2 regions of the Rhizobium sp. NZLR8 genome follow, and region 1 is predicted to be linked to the other one. Evidence: riboswitches for the same ligand, from Rfam matches in the RefSeq annotation. Region 1 holds a riboswitch; the other holds the start of a gene.
The links. Region 1 has a riboswitch for FMN ahead of HJB89_RS10160 (DMT family transporter). Riboswitches for the same ligand answer to the same signal wherever they lie in the genome.

Region 1 (7,324 bases):
CGAATACGACCTGTCGGATGTGATGTTCATTACGACGGCGAATACGCTGAACATCCCGGCGCCGCTGATGGACCGCATGGAGATCATCCGTATCGCCGGCTACACCGAAGATGAAAAGCGCGAGATCGCCAAGCGGCATCTGCTGCCGAAGGCCATCAAGGAACATGCGTTGCAGCCGGAAGAATTCTCGGTCAACGACGACGCCCTGATGTCCATCAGCCAGCACTACACCCGTGAAGCCGGCGTCCGCAACTTCGAGCGCGAACTGATGAAGCTTGCCCGCAAGGCGGTCACCGAGATCATCAAGGGCAAGACGAAGTCCGTGCATGTGACGGCTGCCAACATCTCCGACTATCTGGGCGTCCCGCGCTTCCGCCACGGCGAAGCCGAGGGCGAGGATCAGGTCGGCGTTGTCACAGGTCTTGCCTGGACGGAGGTCGGCGGCGAGTTGCTGACCATCGAAGGCGTGATGATGCCGGGCAAGGGCCGCATGACGGTCACCGGCAATCTGAAGGAAGTCATGAAGGAATCGATCTCGGCGGCGGCCTCCTATGTCCGCTCGCGCGCTGTCGATTTCGGCATCGAGCCACCGCGCTTCGACAAGAGCGACATCCACGTGCACGTGCCGGAAGGCGCGACGCCGAAGGATGGCCCCTCGGCCGGCGTCGCCATGGCGACCGCGATCGTCTCGATCATGACCGGTATCCCGGTGAACAGGCACGTGGCCATGACCGGTGAGATCACCCTTCGCGGTCGTATTCTGCCGATCGGCGGTCTCAAGGAAAAGCTGCTCGCAGCCCTTCGCGGCGGCATCAAGAAGGTGCTGATTCCGGAGGAGAACGCCAAGGATCTGGCGGAGATTCCGGATAACGTGAAGAACAGCATGGAGATCATCCCGGTATCCCGCATGGGCGAGGTGATCAAGCATGCGCTGATCCGGCGGCCGGAGCCGATCGAATGGGACGGCACGGTGGAAACGCCGGTCATCGCATCGGTCGAAGGCCTCGACGAGACGGGCGCAACCATAGCGCATTGAGTGGCCTCGGCCACATTTATGCCCCATTGGCTGAAAACTCGGAAAAAGGCTGGCGAAAACGCCAGCCTTTTTTGTGAAAACGTCATGTAGACGCTTGCTTTTCCTTGATTTGCAGGGCTTTTGGGTTCCCGGCGGGCCTGATGATACCTATTCGGCGCCTAGCTTATATTGAGTCGTTTCGTACCATTTAGAAAGGGGTGGAAACATGAACAAGAATGAACTCGTGTCCGCAGTCGCCGAAAAGGCAGGACTGACGAAGTCTGACGCGGCTTCCGCTGTTGACGCGGTTTTCGACGTTGTCCAGGGTGAACTCAAGAACAAGGGCGACATCCGCCTTGCAGGGTTCGGCAGCTTCACCGTTTCTCATCGTGCCGCATCGAAGGGCCGCAACCCGTCGACGGGCGCTGAGGTAGACATTCCGGCTCGCAACGTGCCGAAGTTCACGCCCGGCAAGGGCCTGAAGGACGCCGTCAACGGCTGATCTGAGATTATCCGCCAGCCGTAAACGAGACCGGCTGTGCAGGATTTGGAAAGGGGTTCGGCTTTGCCGGACCCCTTTTGCTTTGCTGGGCCCTTGCTTTCGTGGCTTGCCGCCATGCGGGCTTTGATCTACGACATTTCTGTTCTCAGGGCGGGGTGAAACTCCCCGCCGGCGGTATGGGTTTCGGCCTGAGCCCGCGAGCGCCGCCTTCCGCGCCAATGCTGGGGGAGGGTCAGCAGATCCGGTGCGAATCCGGAGCCGACGGTTAAAGTCCGGATGGAAGAGAATGAGTGTCGGCCGTGCGAAGGGCGGGGTGTCCTGCGTCGCCTGTTCGTGGCTCATGCGTCCTGATTTATGTTGGTCCCTGGTTTTGGATGAAAGACATGAGTCAGAATTCTCTTGCGGTCGAGCCGTCCCGCGCCATTGTCGGTGCACTCTGGATGGTCCTTGCCGGCATCGCCTTTTCGCTTCTCAACGTCGTCACCCAATGGCTGACGATGAAGCTTGCCTTTCCCTCGGCCTCGGCAGCCTTCTGGCAATATGGCTTCGCCTTCCTGTTTTCGCTGCCGTTCCTGCGCAGGCTCGGCCTGGCGGCGATGCGCACGCACTATCCCTGGCGTCACCTGGCGCGCGTCGTGCTTGCCGCGCTCGGGGTCGAGGCCTGGGTCGCCGGCCTTGCCGCGGTGCCGATCTGGCAGGCGATCGCGCTGGTGATGACCTCGCCGTTCTTCATCATTCTCGGCGCCCGGCTCTTCCTGGGTGAGCGCGTCGGTCCGGCCCGCTGGGCGGCGACCGCAGCCGGTTTCACCGGCGCGATGATCATCCTGCAGCCATGGTCGGACGGCTTTGGCTGGGCAGCACTCTTGCCGGTGCTTTCGGCACTGCTCTGGGGCGCCTCGTCGCTGATCACCAAGAGCCTGACGGGCATCGAACGACCGGAGACGATCACCGTCTGGCTGCTCGTTCTGCTGACGCCGATAAACGGAGGGCTGGCGCTTGCGGCAGGCTTTGCAGTGCCGACGGGTGCAACACTTGCCTTGTTCCTGCTGGCGGGGCTGCTGACCGCCGCAGCGCAGTATTTCCTGACGCTTGCCTATGCCGCAGCGGATGCCGCCTACATTCAACCTTTCGACGATCTGAAGCTGCCGCTGAATGTGCTGGCCGGCTGGCTGTTCTTCGGTTATGCGCCGGCCGGCTACCTCTGGCTAGGCGCAGTGCTCATCCTTTCCGCCTCACTCTTCATCATGCGAAACGAGATGCGCAAAGAGCGGAAACCCGCCTGAGGTACCCTAACCTTCTCCCCCGGAAAACGGGGAAAAGGGGAGGTGCCATGCTAGATGTGGGCAGGGAACCGAGTGGTTGCGGCACATCCCCTTCGTCTCGTTTACGAGGGACGGGCCGAAACCCGTGGCTCGACCCCGGCCGGTGGCGGCAGCCGGATGAGGGCCTGACTCGACTTGCCGCAGCCCTGACAAAATAGCGACGCTCCAACCCTACCAGCGCTGATGCACATGCGGCGCGATCAGCCGCGTGTAGATCTCGCGTGTTGCCGCCATGACACCGGCCGTAAGGGGCGCCAGATCGGCTGCGGCCGCATTGGTTTTGGCCTGTTCGGCATTGCGGGCGCCGGGGATGACGACGGTGACGGCTTCAGCCATCAGGATCCAGCGCAGCGCAAAGGCCGCCATGGTGGCGCCCTGAGGCACCAGCTTGCGCACCTCTTCCACCGCTTGCAGGCCGACCTCGAAGGGCACGCCGGCAAAAGTCTCGCCGACATCGAAGGCTTCGCCGTTGCGGTTGAAATTGCGATGGTCGTCGCTGGCAAAGTGGGTGTCCCGGGTGATCTTGCCGGAGAGAAGGCCGCTGGCCAGCGGCACGCGGGCAATGATCGCCACGTTCCTGCGGCGCGCTTCCTGGAAGAACAGGTGGTCGGGACGCTGGCGGAAGATATTGTAGATGATCTGGATGCTGACGACGCCAGGATATTCGATCGCCTTCAGCCCGTCTTCGACCTTTTCGACGCTGACGCCGTAACCCTTGATCTTGCCGGCCGTCTGCAGCGCGTTCAAGTTCTCGAAGACCTCCGGCTGGTAAAACACCTCGCGCGGCGGGCAGTGCAGCTGCAGGAGGTCGAGGCTGTCGACGGCAAGATTCTCACGGCTGCGGTCGATGAAGCCTTCGAGGTTCGCTTTGGTATAACCTTCGGCGAAATGCGGGTTGAGCCGGCGGCCGGCCTTGGTGGCGACCATCGGGCGCTGGCCGCCGCGCGCCTTCAGCACGTCGGCGATGATTTTTTCCGAGCGGCCGTCGCCATAGACGTCAGCCGTATCGATGAAGGTCATGCCGGCATCGAGTGCGGCGTTAAGCGCCGCGCGTCCATCCACCTCGCTGATATCGCCCCAGGAGCCGCCGATCTGCCAGGCGCCGAAGCCGACATTGGTGACGGTGAAGGGCGTGCGGCCGAAAGCATGGTGTTTCATGAAAAATCCTCCTGATACCTGTCGCCCGGAAGTGCGCAGCGGTTCCGGAATAACGACACGCATAAAAACAAAGACCTGAGGCGCGTCGCATGAAACAAGTTCAATGCGACGCGCTTCAAGGGATGAAAGATATCGGCCTATCAGGCGGACAACTATGCGGCAATTGTCAATCCGGCCTTGATTGGTTGCCTCGATGAAATATCGTTCCGCGACAAGGCTTCAACCGCAATGAATGGAAAAGGAAAGATCATGGAGATCAAACCTGTCGGCTCTCGCCCTTCGATGAAGCCGCCGGCCGATTATTTCACCGGCGCCGTTCGCCAGGATCCGTTGATGGAGACGCCCGAACCGGCCCGGATGCGGGCAACCTCGGTCACCTTCGAACCCGGCGCCCGCACCGCTTGGCATACGCATCCGCTCGGCCAGACGCTGATTGTGACCTCTGGCAGGGGCCTCGTCCAGAGCTGGGGCGGTGAGATAAGCGAGATCCGCGCCGGCGACACGGTATGGTTTTCGCCGGGCGAAAAACATTGGCACGGTGCCGCCGCGGACACGGCGATGACGCACATCGCCATTCACGAGGCGCTGGACGGCAAGCATGTCGACTGGTTGGAGCAGGTCACCGACGCGCAATATTCCGGCATGAGCTAAATCACAGCCGCTTCAGGCAATAGGAAAAATGCGCGTGTGATTCGACCGTCAGGAACTCGAATTGCCAGCGGTAATCCTTGCAGAATTTGGTGACCGCCTCGACGACGCCATAGACGATCGGCTTGACGGTATTGCCGGTGCAGAAATCATGCCCGGCAATCCGCCCCGTCCGCTTCACCTTCTTGTCGCAAAGCAGCAGTTCCTGCCAGGTGAGCTCGAAGGAATGGTCGGTATCGATATAGGCCCAGTCGAGGAAATCGTCTTCGAACTCGGCGAGCTTGTCGAGCGATGTGCCCTGCATCAGATGCAGCCTGCCGGCCTCGATCTCGGCAGAAAACGTCGTGTGGATTGCGTCGAGGCCGGAGCTGTAGCGATCCATCGACCAGGGATCGACGAGGTAGAGCTGCGCCGGGCGATTCTTTTCCAGGATCTCCGCCGTATATTCGCCGAAGGCCGCTCCCACTTCGACGCCGATGCCGCCGTTCGGGATTCGGTAGAGCAACTCGCCACGATCCGGCAGCAGACGGGCGTTTTCCATATGATGGGCGCTGAGCGGAGTGCGCGGCGTGCTCGCCCGGAGCGCCTGCCTGTCTTCACGTGTCTTCATCTCTGATCTCGGGATTACGGGCGTCTGACGGCCCTGATGTGGTTTGCGGCGAACGTAGGAGCAGCCGACGCCGATGACAACCACATGACGGGAATTTGCTTCTTTCGAACAAATCGCTAAGTTTCACATGTGGACTGACGAGAGCTCGGGAGGAGCGATTTCATGAGACGCATGTGGCCTGAAGAGTTCAACGCCATCGTTAACGGGGCCGAGGAGGTGATGTTAGAATCACCGGCCGAGGCCGGCGAAGCACCGCTGCACCGCAAGGCGCTGAAGGCACGCATCAGCATGGAGGACTACGAACGGATCTGGCCGTTTGCCGAGATGCGCTTCCGGCTTGGTGAGGAAGCCCTAGAAGGCAAGGCCATCACGCTGATCACCACCAACCCGCATTACCACACCTGGCACCCGAAGGACGGCGGCAGCGTCGAATCCGTGTCGGACAGCGGCCGCCATTTCAAGACGGATTATATCATTGTGCACTTCCTGCTCGACGACGTGAAGGAAACATCCCCCGCCTGAGAGGTCTCATCCCGGCACAGGCCGCTAAAGCGCATCGCGTGGAACTGATTCACGCGGCGCTTTAGCTCTTCGTTTTGATGCATGTCGTTATCCCGGAACCGCTGCTGACGCGGAATTGATTCCGACGCTGATGACAACGGCGGCGATATCGCTAAGTTTGGCGAATATGTTCCCACAAAATTGGAGGTTCCCGTGACGGCGAACGTGTTGGATATTCCTGTGAAAACAGTGGATGGTCGTGAAACCGCGCTCAACGAATACAAGGGTCGCGTGCTCCTGGTCGTCAATGTCGCCTCGAAATGCGGGCTGACGGTTCAATATGAGGGGCTCGAAAAGCTCTATGGCGAAAAGCGCGAACGCGGCTTCGTCATCGCCGCTTTCCCCGCCAACGACTTCAAGGGTCAGGAGCCCGGCACCGATGCCGAGATCCTCGATTTCTGCACCAGTACCTACGACGTCACCTTCCCGATCTTCTCGAAGATCTCGGTCAAGGGCGAAGCCCAGCATCCGCTCTACCGGCAACTGACGAAGTCTGGCGTGAAGACGACAGGCGAGGGCCCGATGCGTGAACGGCTGAAATCCCACGGCATGTCAGGTGGCGACGAGGATGACATTCTTTGGAACTTCGAAAAATTCCTGATCGGCCGCGACGGCAAAGTCGCCGCCCGCTTCGCGCCGGATGTGACGGCGGATGATTCGCGGCTGGTTTCGGCGGTGGATAAAGAACTGGCGAAGGGGTGAATGGTGGGCGATGAGCCTCGACTGTCACGATTCTAGAACGCCACTTCGGAATCCCGAAATTCCCCGCTTCGGGATTCCGAAATCCGCGGCGCTTCGCGAGGTGCCGACAGAAAAAAACATGCAATGATTTCAATCCCGCAACCAATTTCGGGATTCCGAAGTGCTATATAGAGTCTGGTGGGGAGTTCAGAGCAAAGGCGTTCGACCACGATCAGAGACTCTGTCGCAGTCAAAGAGCATGGATCCCCTCGGGCTACCAAGCGCGTCTGGACCGCGATGATTCGCAAAGAGGCTGAGCAGGATCTTCAGATCCCAAGCACGGTCACAAGCGGGGGCGTAAAGTCCTTGAAGCCCACTCTCGGCCAGTCGCACCTTCTGTCGAATCGCGTCTTCGGTTCGTGGCGCTCGCATGCCGGATTCGTCTTGAATGCGTATCCGGGCAGGCTGACGTATCTGGCGCTTGGCGTGCTAAGGGCGATTGCGATGCACAACGTCAATGCGGAGCAGAGAGTCCTCATGGCACACCTCTAGGCGTCGTAAGCCTTCAAGCGCGGAGATTTTCCGGGCGACGAATTCTCCCACTTTTGCCGGCCCCCATCCATTCGCCCAATAGGAGGTGGCTGCAGCGGCCGGGAGTAGTCCGTTTTGGTGGAGCGTTGGCTTTAGACGGCGCGCCGCATCTGGCCCTGCTGGGCGCTTCCACTGGATCAGTGGCCGATTAGAATTCCAAATAGGTGACAAAGCCATGCGGGCGTCTGCCTTCGAAGCCTCAACATCACACCAGCTATTTGACACTTTAGGGGAAG
Region 2 (7,324 bases), on a different contig from region 1:
TGGCTGCCGCTGCATTGAGCCGGCCATCACCGAAAATTGAAACTACCGGCGTGGCCGGGCGTCCTGCATCGGCCAAGCTGTGCTAAGGTTGCGCGCTTGGATGGCGCGGGGATCTGCCGATGCTGACGACAGTTGCGGTGCTTATGGGTCTTTCCGGCCTCGTCCCGGCAGCGCAGGCGGGGGGGAACGAGGTTGACGTGACCCTGGTCCTTGCCGTCGACACCTCGCGCTCGATGGATTTCGAGGAGATCGGCATCCAGCGCGAGGGTTATGTCGAAGCGCTCAAGCACAAGGAATTCATCGATGCGGTGAAGGGCGGTCTGACCGGCCGCATCGCCATCAGCTATTTCGAATGGGCGGGCTATGTCGTCCAGGATTCGGTGATCGACTGGCAGGTCATCGAGACGGAAGCGGACGCGATCGCTTTTGCCGAAAAGCTCGAAGCCCGGCCGATTGCCACGCAGCGGCGTACATCGATCTCCACCGCGATCGCCCAAGGCGCCAGCATGATCGTTTCCAGTCCGTTTCCGTCCAGACGACAGGTGATCGATGTGTCGGGCGATGGCCCGAACAATTCCGGAAATCCAGTCATATCCGCCCGCGACAAGGCGGTGGAAGCAGGCATGATCATCAATGGCCTTGCCATTATGCTGCGGCCCTCCGATGCGCCGAACGGGCTCGACACATATTATGCGGATTGCGTGATCGGCGGCCCCGGCGCCTTCGTGCTGCCGGTCCGCAACATCGAGGATTTCGCCGTTGCCGTGCGCCGCAAGCTGGTGCTGGAGATCAGCGGGTTTTCCCCGCCGGCAACGGTGCAGAGAATCACCGGCGCCGAGACCGGGGTCGACTGCCTGGTTGGCGAGAAACAGTGGCGGGATTTTTTCGAGCGGTGACGGCGGGCGCGTGCGCCGACGCCGAATGAATGCACGGAGCAGCGTTGGAGGTGTCCTTCGAGGCTACTGGCCTTCCTCCTGCGCACCTCAGGGAGGTGCGCAGGAGGAAGGCATGCCTCAACAAGGGCTGTTTGAGTTCGCCGGAAAAGACCGCTGCCTATAGCGGCAGCTCTCGGCCAGACTGTTCACTGACCATGTAGTCGGCGTACCAGTCCGGCCAGCCCTCGTCGTGCTTGCCGCCGTTTCGCTTTTCGTGTTCGCCGTGGGCGGTCGCCGCGCGGCGCAGCGCTGATGCAAGGTCGCTCGAGGTCGCAAAGGCTGTCTCGTCGGCGTCGATGCGTCCCGCCAATCGCGTGGTGACCTCCTGGAATAGCCAGCCATTGCCATCGGGATCCTTGAACGAGGCGAAGGAGCGATAGCTGCGGTTTTCGGGATCTCGGCCGGCGATGCGCAGCCGTCCGAAGAGATAGGGCTCGTCCTTGCCGGCATAGACGCCGGCAGCGTCGTGGAACACGTCGCTGACCTCGACGCCGCGAGCGATAAGATCGCGGCGGGCGGCCTCGATGTCGGAGACGATAAGGTAGAGCCCCTGGGCGGAGCCAGGTGGCGCGGCGGTGACGTTCTTGCCGAAGATGATCGCGCAGCCGGAGCCGGGCGGGGTAAACTGGAGCACCCGGAAATCGGCATCATTGGCGAAGTCGGCGTCGAGCCGCCAGCCCAGGCTGTCGTAGAAACGTTTGGCGCGATCGACGTCGGAAACGGGGATGACGACCACCTCGAGCTTGGTGTCGACGGGCCGTGTTCGCGAATTTTCGATAGGGGTTTCACTGCGCATTGCATTGCTCATCTTCAGCTCCTTAAGGTTTGGGACGCATTAAGAATGGCGATACATGTCGGGGGTGAGTGGATCACAGCGCGGCGAGGGCGTCGAATCAATTATTCTGTCGGAATTGACCTGATGAAGACGGCGGGATCGGTCCCGCCGCCCCGGTTCGGGGGGAGCCGCCTTACGCGGCAAGAGCGGCGCGTGTCTTCCCGATTGTGAGCGCGGCCTTTGCGGCCTCCCGCCCTTTCTCGACGAAATGCGCGCGGTAGATCTGCTTATGGTGCTCGGTTTCCTGATACTGATGCGGCGTCAGCGAAACCGAAAGCACCGGCACGCCGGTATCCATGCCGGCGCGCATCAGCCCGTCGACCACCGCCTGAGCGACGAATTCGTGGCGGTAAATTCCGCCGTCGACGACGAAAGCCGCGGCAATGACGGCGCCATAACGTCCGCTTGCGGCCAGATCGCGGGAAAGCAGCGGCATCTCGAATGCGCCGGGAACATCGAACACATCGACCTGTTCGGGCGGCACGAGCTGATAGAAGCCGTCAAGGGCGCGGTCGACGATGTCGGCGTGCCAGCTGGCTTTGATAAAGGCGTAGCGGGTGGGTGTCATGGTAATCTCCTTTGGCGAACAGACACATCACCCAAGGCGATCACGAACGTCCCCGACAGCCGCAAGGGCTGGGAACGTGCGTTCTCTTTCATCCGGACTATGACCGTCGGCTCAGGCATCTCACCTGATCTGCTGACCCTTCCGAGGAAGGCGCTCGCGGGCTCGCAATCGAAACTGCATACCGCCGGTAGGGACTTTCACCCCGCCCTGAGAACGGCCGGGACAATAGGGGGAAGACGAAGGGCTGGCAATAGGGCGAAATGCTTGCATCGCGGAGGTGGGGATGGGGTGAGGCGATCGCCACCTAGCTGGCTGCACCCCCCAGAGAGCCTTGTCCTGAGGTGCGCCGCAGAGGCCCCGAAGGACGCGGCGGGTGCGCGGATGCTAGATGAAGGCAGGGAGCAGCGTTGCGGCGAGTGCTTCGAGGCTCCGCCCCACGGGCTACGCGCCTCAGCATGAGGGACGTTGGAGGATGCCGCGCCGGTGCCGGGCGACGGGGGCGGCGTGGCCCGACCACCCTTGCTGATCGGGTACTTCCGCCTACATGCTCACGCGAGGACACCCACGTCAAAACAGCATGACCCGCTGATCCCGCCCGCGGCGAGGCAGGCCATGACAACTATCGGAGAGCGTGATGCCAGAATCTTTCGTCGTTCACCGCGAGGCGCATATTGCGGCGCCGCCGGCCGCAGTGTTTGCGCTGATGACCGACCCGCAGAAGATCCTGCGCTGGATGGGGACGGAGGCAGAGGTCGAGCCGCAGCCGGGCGGGCTCTATCTTGTCAACGTCACCGGTGCCCGCTTTGCGCGCGGCTCGTTTCGCGAGGTGGTGCCGGTTCATCGCCTTGCCTACAGCTTCGGCTGGGACGGCAGCGAGGTGGTGCCGCCGGGGTCGAGCCTCGTCGAGATCGACCTGATCGAGCAGGGGGGCGGAACACTGCTGCGACTGACGCATAGCGGCCTACCGAGCGCCGATCAATGCGCCGGGCATGCGGAAGGCTGGGCGCATTACCTTGGGCGGCTGACCGAGGTCGCCGCCGGGCGTGACCCGGGTCCCGACGCATTTTACGGCAGGACATGAACGGTTTTTGCGGGCCGGTGGATGGCCCTGAAGCGCCTGCCCTTGCGGGAAAACCAGCTGGCCGGCGCTGCGATGAGCGGTCCGAAATCGCTTCTTTTTCTCCCGCAAACATGAACGTGAAGTTCATCTCCAGTTCAATTTGGCGGCCCTAGGGTGGGAACGGCTGGATGAATTGGAGTTTTCGATGAAGGCATTTTCTATCGCGGCTGCCTTGCTCGCTGGCAGCCTCTCGGTCGGCACAGCTGAGGCGATGCCGATGGGGACAATCAATGTCCAGAGCAATGTCACAAGCGATGTCACGAAGGTCGACTATGCGTGCGGCCGCGGCTGGCATCTGACCCGCTGGGGCGAATGCCGGCCAAACTGGCGACGCCCGCCGCCGGTGGCCTTTTACGGCGGTCCGCCCCGCTGGGGCTGGGAGCGGCGTCACCGGGATTGGGATGGTCCGCGCTGGCGCGATGATTGGCGCGGCGATCACCACCGCCGTTGGCGGGATGACGACTGAAGCCTTCCCAGGGGCAAATTGACGAAGGCCGGTGCGATATTTCGCCCGGCCTTTTCTCTTGAATGTTACGACTGTGATCAGGTCAGATTTTGCTGACCAGCCAGTACTTGCCCTCGATCAGTTCTTCGAGTTCGATCGGATCCTTGACGCCGAATTCATACCATTCGACAAGTTCCTTCGCCTTGCGGCTGCTCTCCTGTGCTGTCAGCTCGACCTGATGCCTGTCGCACCACCGCCGAAGGATCGACGTCAGCAGCGTCATGTCATTCCCATCCAGCGGATCTTTCGGCCAGAAAATCGTGCCCATCGTACCCCTCAATCACACGATGACGAACCGCCGCATAATGGAAGCAAAACGGCGCAAGTTTAAAGCGTTATTTTTTGCTTTTCGCCGTGATGGAAGAATCTCGACAGGAATTGTCTGCGTGGAATGGCTGAAGGAGTCGATGGGGCTTCAGAAGGCATCCTTGCGGACGTCCCGGGGCGATGTCATGTTGAAGCATGGATCTACCATCTCCCCTTGCCTGGTTGGTTGATGAGGCCGGTGCCTCGCCTGGTCCCGAACGGTTTCTGGCCGAGCTCGGGCGCCGGCTTTTGGCTGACGGCCTGCCGCTTTCGGGCGGCGCGCTGACGCTTTCCGTGCCGCACCCAATCATCGCTCGGCGCACCTGGCTGTGGCGGGCCGAGACCGGGGCCGTCATTGAGGCGCTGGCCTTTGCTGCAGCTCCGCAGAGTGAGGCCGGGCGCGACTGGCTGGGTGGGCTCGGGCCGGTGTGGGAGAGCCGGATCGGGCCTGCACAGGATAATCAGGCATCGGACGGGCCGCTGCTTGGCTGGGCGGGAGTTGCCAACGGGGCAGGGGGCGGCGCATTCGGTGCGGCCGAGGCCAGTCTGCTGCGCGAAGTCGCGCGTTTTGCCGCAGCGCCGCTCGCCGCTTTGGCGGCGCGGGAGGCGCGGGCCGCGCTGCTCGAAGCCTATCTCGGCCGGCGCAGTGCTGCCCGGGTGCAGGCCGGCGCGCTTGCCCGCGGCACCGGTGAGACCATCCGCGCTGCCCTTCTCTGTGCCGATCTGCGTGATTTCACCGCGCTTTCGGAAGTGACGGAGCCGCAGGCGATGATTGCCGCGCTCGACGCTTATTTTGATCGCGTCGCCGGCGCAGTGCACGCCTTCGGCGGCGAGGTGCTGAAATTCATAGGCGACGGCGTGCTGGCGATCTTTCCGGTCACCGCGACGTCGGGCGAAGCAGACATCGCCCGGGGGGATCGCGAGGCCTGCGAGGCCGCCCTGCGGGCGGTCGCCGCCAGCCGTGCCGGCATGAGCCATCTCGACCAGGTGCGCCAGGCCCAGGGGCTGGCGCCGTTGCCGTTCGGCGCGGCGCTGCATTTCGGCGAGATTCTATGGGGCAATATCGGTGCGGCCGACCGGCTGGACTTTACTGCCATCGGCCCCGCGGTCAATCTGGTCAGCCGCCTGGAAGGGCTCTGCAAGCCGCTCGGCAGAAACGTGCTGATTTCGGGAGCGGTGGCGGCGAATACGACGACGGCCTTGATGCCGCTCGGAGAGCATAGCTTGCGCGGCATTACCGACCCTTGCGCAGTCTTCACCCTGGCAGAAGCTTAAGTCACGGACAGGGCGCTTGCAGTTATGCAAAGAAAATTTTGCAAAGATATCTTTGCAATGGTAAGCTTCTGGCATGAAGGATCCCCATCGCCAGACCGTCGCCCATTCAAAGCCGCCGCGCACCGTCAGCCGGGTCGTACCTGATCCCGTCGCGTTGAAGGCGCTGGCGCATCCCGTCCGGTTGCGCATGCTCGGCATGCTCAGGGTCGATGGACCCGCCACGGCGACGCAGCTGGCGGTGCAACTGGGATTGAACAGCGGTGCGACCAGTTATCATCTGCGCCAGCTTGCCCAATACGGCTTCATCGAGGAAGCGCCGCATGTTTCACGGCGCGACCGCTGGTGGCGGGCCAGTCACGAGCTCACCTCGGTGCCGGCAAGCGAGGCCGAGGGTGAAGCGCTGGATCTCGATCACGCCTTCAACCAGGCGGTCCTCTCCTTGCAGGTCGGCCAGATGCAGCAGGCGCTGGAGGAATATGCCGAACTGCCGGGGGAATGGCGCAAGGCGAGTGCTGCCAACGACATGATCATCCCGATGACGGCAAAACAGGCCGAGGCGCTGACCAAGCAGCTGACCGACATCATCCTCGAAGCGATGCGGGTAGCTCCGCCCTTGGGTGAGCCGGCACCCGGGGATATGGTTCCCTTCTCCATCATGCTGCATGCCTTTCCCTATCCGGGCCGGCTTCCGCATCGCGAAAAGGATGGCGAACCGTGAGAAGGGGCGGGCCTTTCCTAGCGCTTGCCGCAGCCGAGGCGCTTTCGCTTTCCGGCACGCGGCTATCGACCATTGCTATTCCCTGGCTGGTGCTGAGCACGACGGGTAGCCCTGTCCTGACCGGGCTGACGGCGATGATGGAGATGCTGCCCTATGTCGTCGCCAAGGCGCTCGGCGGGCCGCTGATCGACCGCGTCGGCGCCAAGCGCATCGCCATCGTCTGCGATACCGCTTCGGTGGCCGCGGTGGGACTGGTGCCGCTGCTCGATTTTTTCGGCCTGCTCGGCATGCCGGTGCTTCTGCCCGTGGTCTTTGCCATGGGCGTGCTGCGTGGGCCTTCCGACGCCGCCAAGCAGGCAATGGTTCCCGACATCGCCGCGCTCGCGAATGTGCCGCTCGAACGGGTGACCGGCGTCGCCAATGCGATCGAGCGGCTGGCCTCGACGGCGGGGGCGGCCGGCGCGGGCGCGTTGATCGGGCTGATCGGCCCGGGCCAGGCGCTCCTCGTCAATGCCGCCACCTTTGCCGCCGCCGCTCTGATCGTCGCAGTCGGCATCCCCGGGATGCGGCGCGCGCCCGAGCTATCCGGCGCACCCGACGTCCGACCGGCCGAAAGGGCTTCCTATCTCGACGATCTCCGCGAAGGCTGGCGCTTTTTGCGTGGCGATGCGGTGCTCGTCAGCATTGTCGCCATGGTGGCGATCACCAATCTGCTGGACCAAGCCTATCATGCGGTGCTGCTGCCTGTCTGGACACGCGATTCCGGCCATGGTCCGGAACTGCTGGGGGCGATGTTTGCGGCCTTCACCGGCGCTTCGATCGCCGGCGCGGCGATTGCGGCGGCGATCGGCGAACGGATGCCGCGCCTGATGGTCTATACCGTGGCGTTCCTCTTGACCGGATTTCCGCGCTTTTTCATCCTTGCGCTGGATGCGCCGCTCATCCTCATCTTCGTCACCTTGGCAATCGCCGGATTTGCCTCGGGATTCCTCAACCCGATCCTGTCGGCGGTGGTTTTCGAGCGCATCCCCAAGCCGCTGATCGGCCGCGTGACCGCGATGA

Region 2: another riboswitch for FMN. It lies ahead of HJB89_RS12380 (6,7-dimethyl-8-ribityllumazine synthase); the one in region 1 lies ahead of HJB89_RS10160 (DMT family transporter).

What each region holds. Positions count from the first base shown of each region.
Region 1 covers NZ_JABDVY010000003.1:549,132-556,455, forward strand. Annotated here, with positions in the region: gene lon (endopeptidase La) at 1-1,036, shown strand, start outside; gene hupB (DNA-binding protein HupB) at 1,242-1,517, shown strand; FMN riboswitch at 1,655-1,809, shown strand; gene HJB89_RS10160 (DMT family transporter) at 1,901-2,800, shown strand; gene HJB89_RS10165 (aldo/keto reductase) at 3,011-3,997, opposite strand; gene HJB89_RS10170 (cupin domain-containing protein) at 4,226-4,648, shown strand; gene HJB89_RS10175 (class I SAM-dependent methyltransferase) at 4,650-5,255, opposite strand; gene HJB89_RS10180 (hypothetical protein) at 5,418-5,777, shown strand; gene HJB89_RS10185 (glutathione peroxidase) at 5,970-6,518, shown strand; gene HJB89_RS33590 (hypothetical protein) at 6,824-7,036, opposite strand.
Region 2 covers NZ_JABDVY010000004.1:392,889-400,212, forward strand. Annotated here, with positions in the region: gene HJB89_RS12365 (LysR family transcriptional regulator) at 1-18, shown strand, start outside; gene HJB89_RS12370 (DUF1194 domain-containing protein) at 120-896, shown strand; gene HJB89_RS12375 (VOC family protein) at 1,054-1,743, opposite strand; gene HJB89_RS12380 (6,7-dimethyl-8-ribityllumazine synthase) at 1,904-2,338, opposite strand; FMN riboswitch at 2,415-2,557, opposite strand; gene HJB89_RS12385 (SRPBCC domain-containing protein) at 2,973-3,419, shown strand; gene HJB89_RS12390 (GCG_CRPN prefix-to-repeats domain-containing protein) at 3,604-3,924, shown strand; gene HJB89_RS12395 (hypothetical protein) at 4,007-4,231, opposite strand; gene HJB89_RS12400 (adenylate/guanylate cyclase domain-containing protein) at 4,426-5,544, shown strand; gene HJB89_RS12405 (helix-turn-helix transcriptional regulator) at 5,618-6,262, shown strand; gene HJB89_RS12410 (MFS transporter) at 6,259-7,324, shown strand, end outside.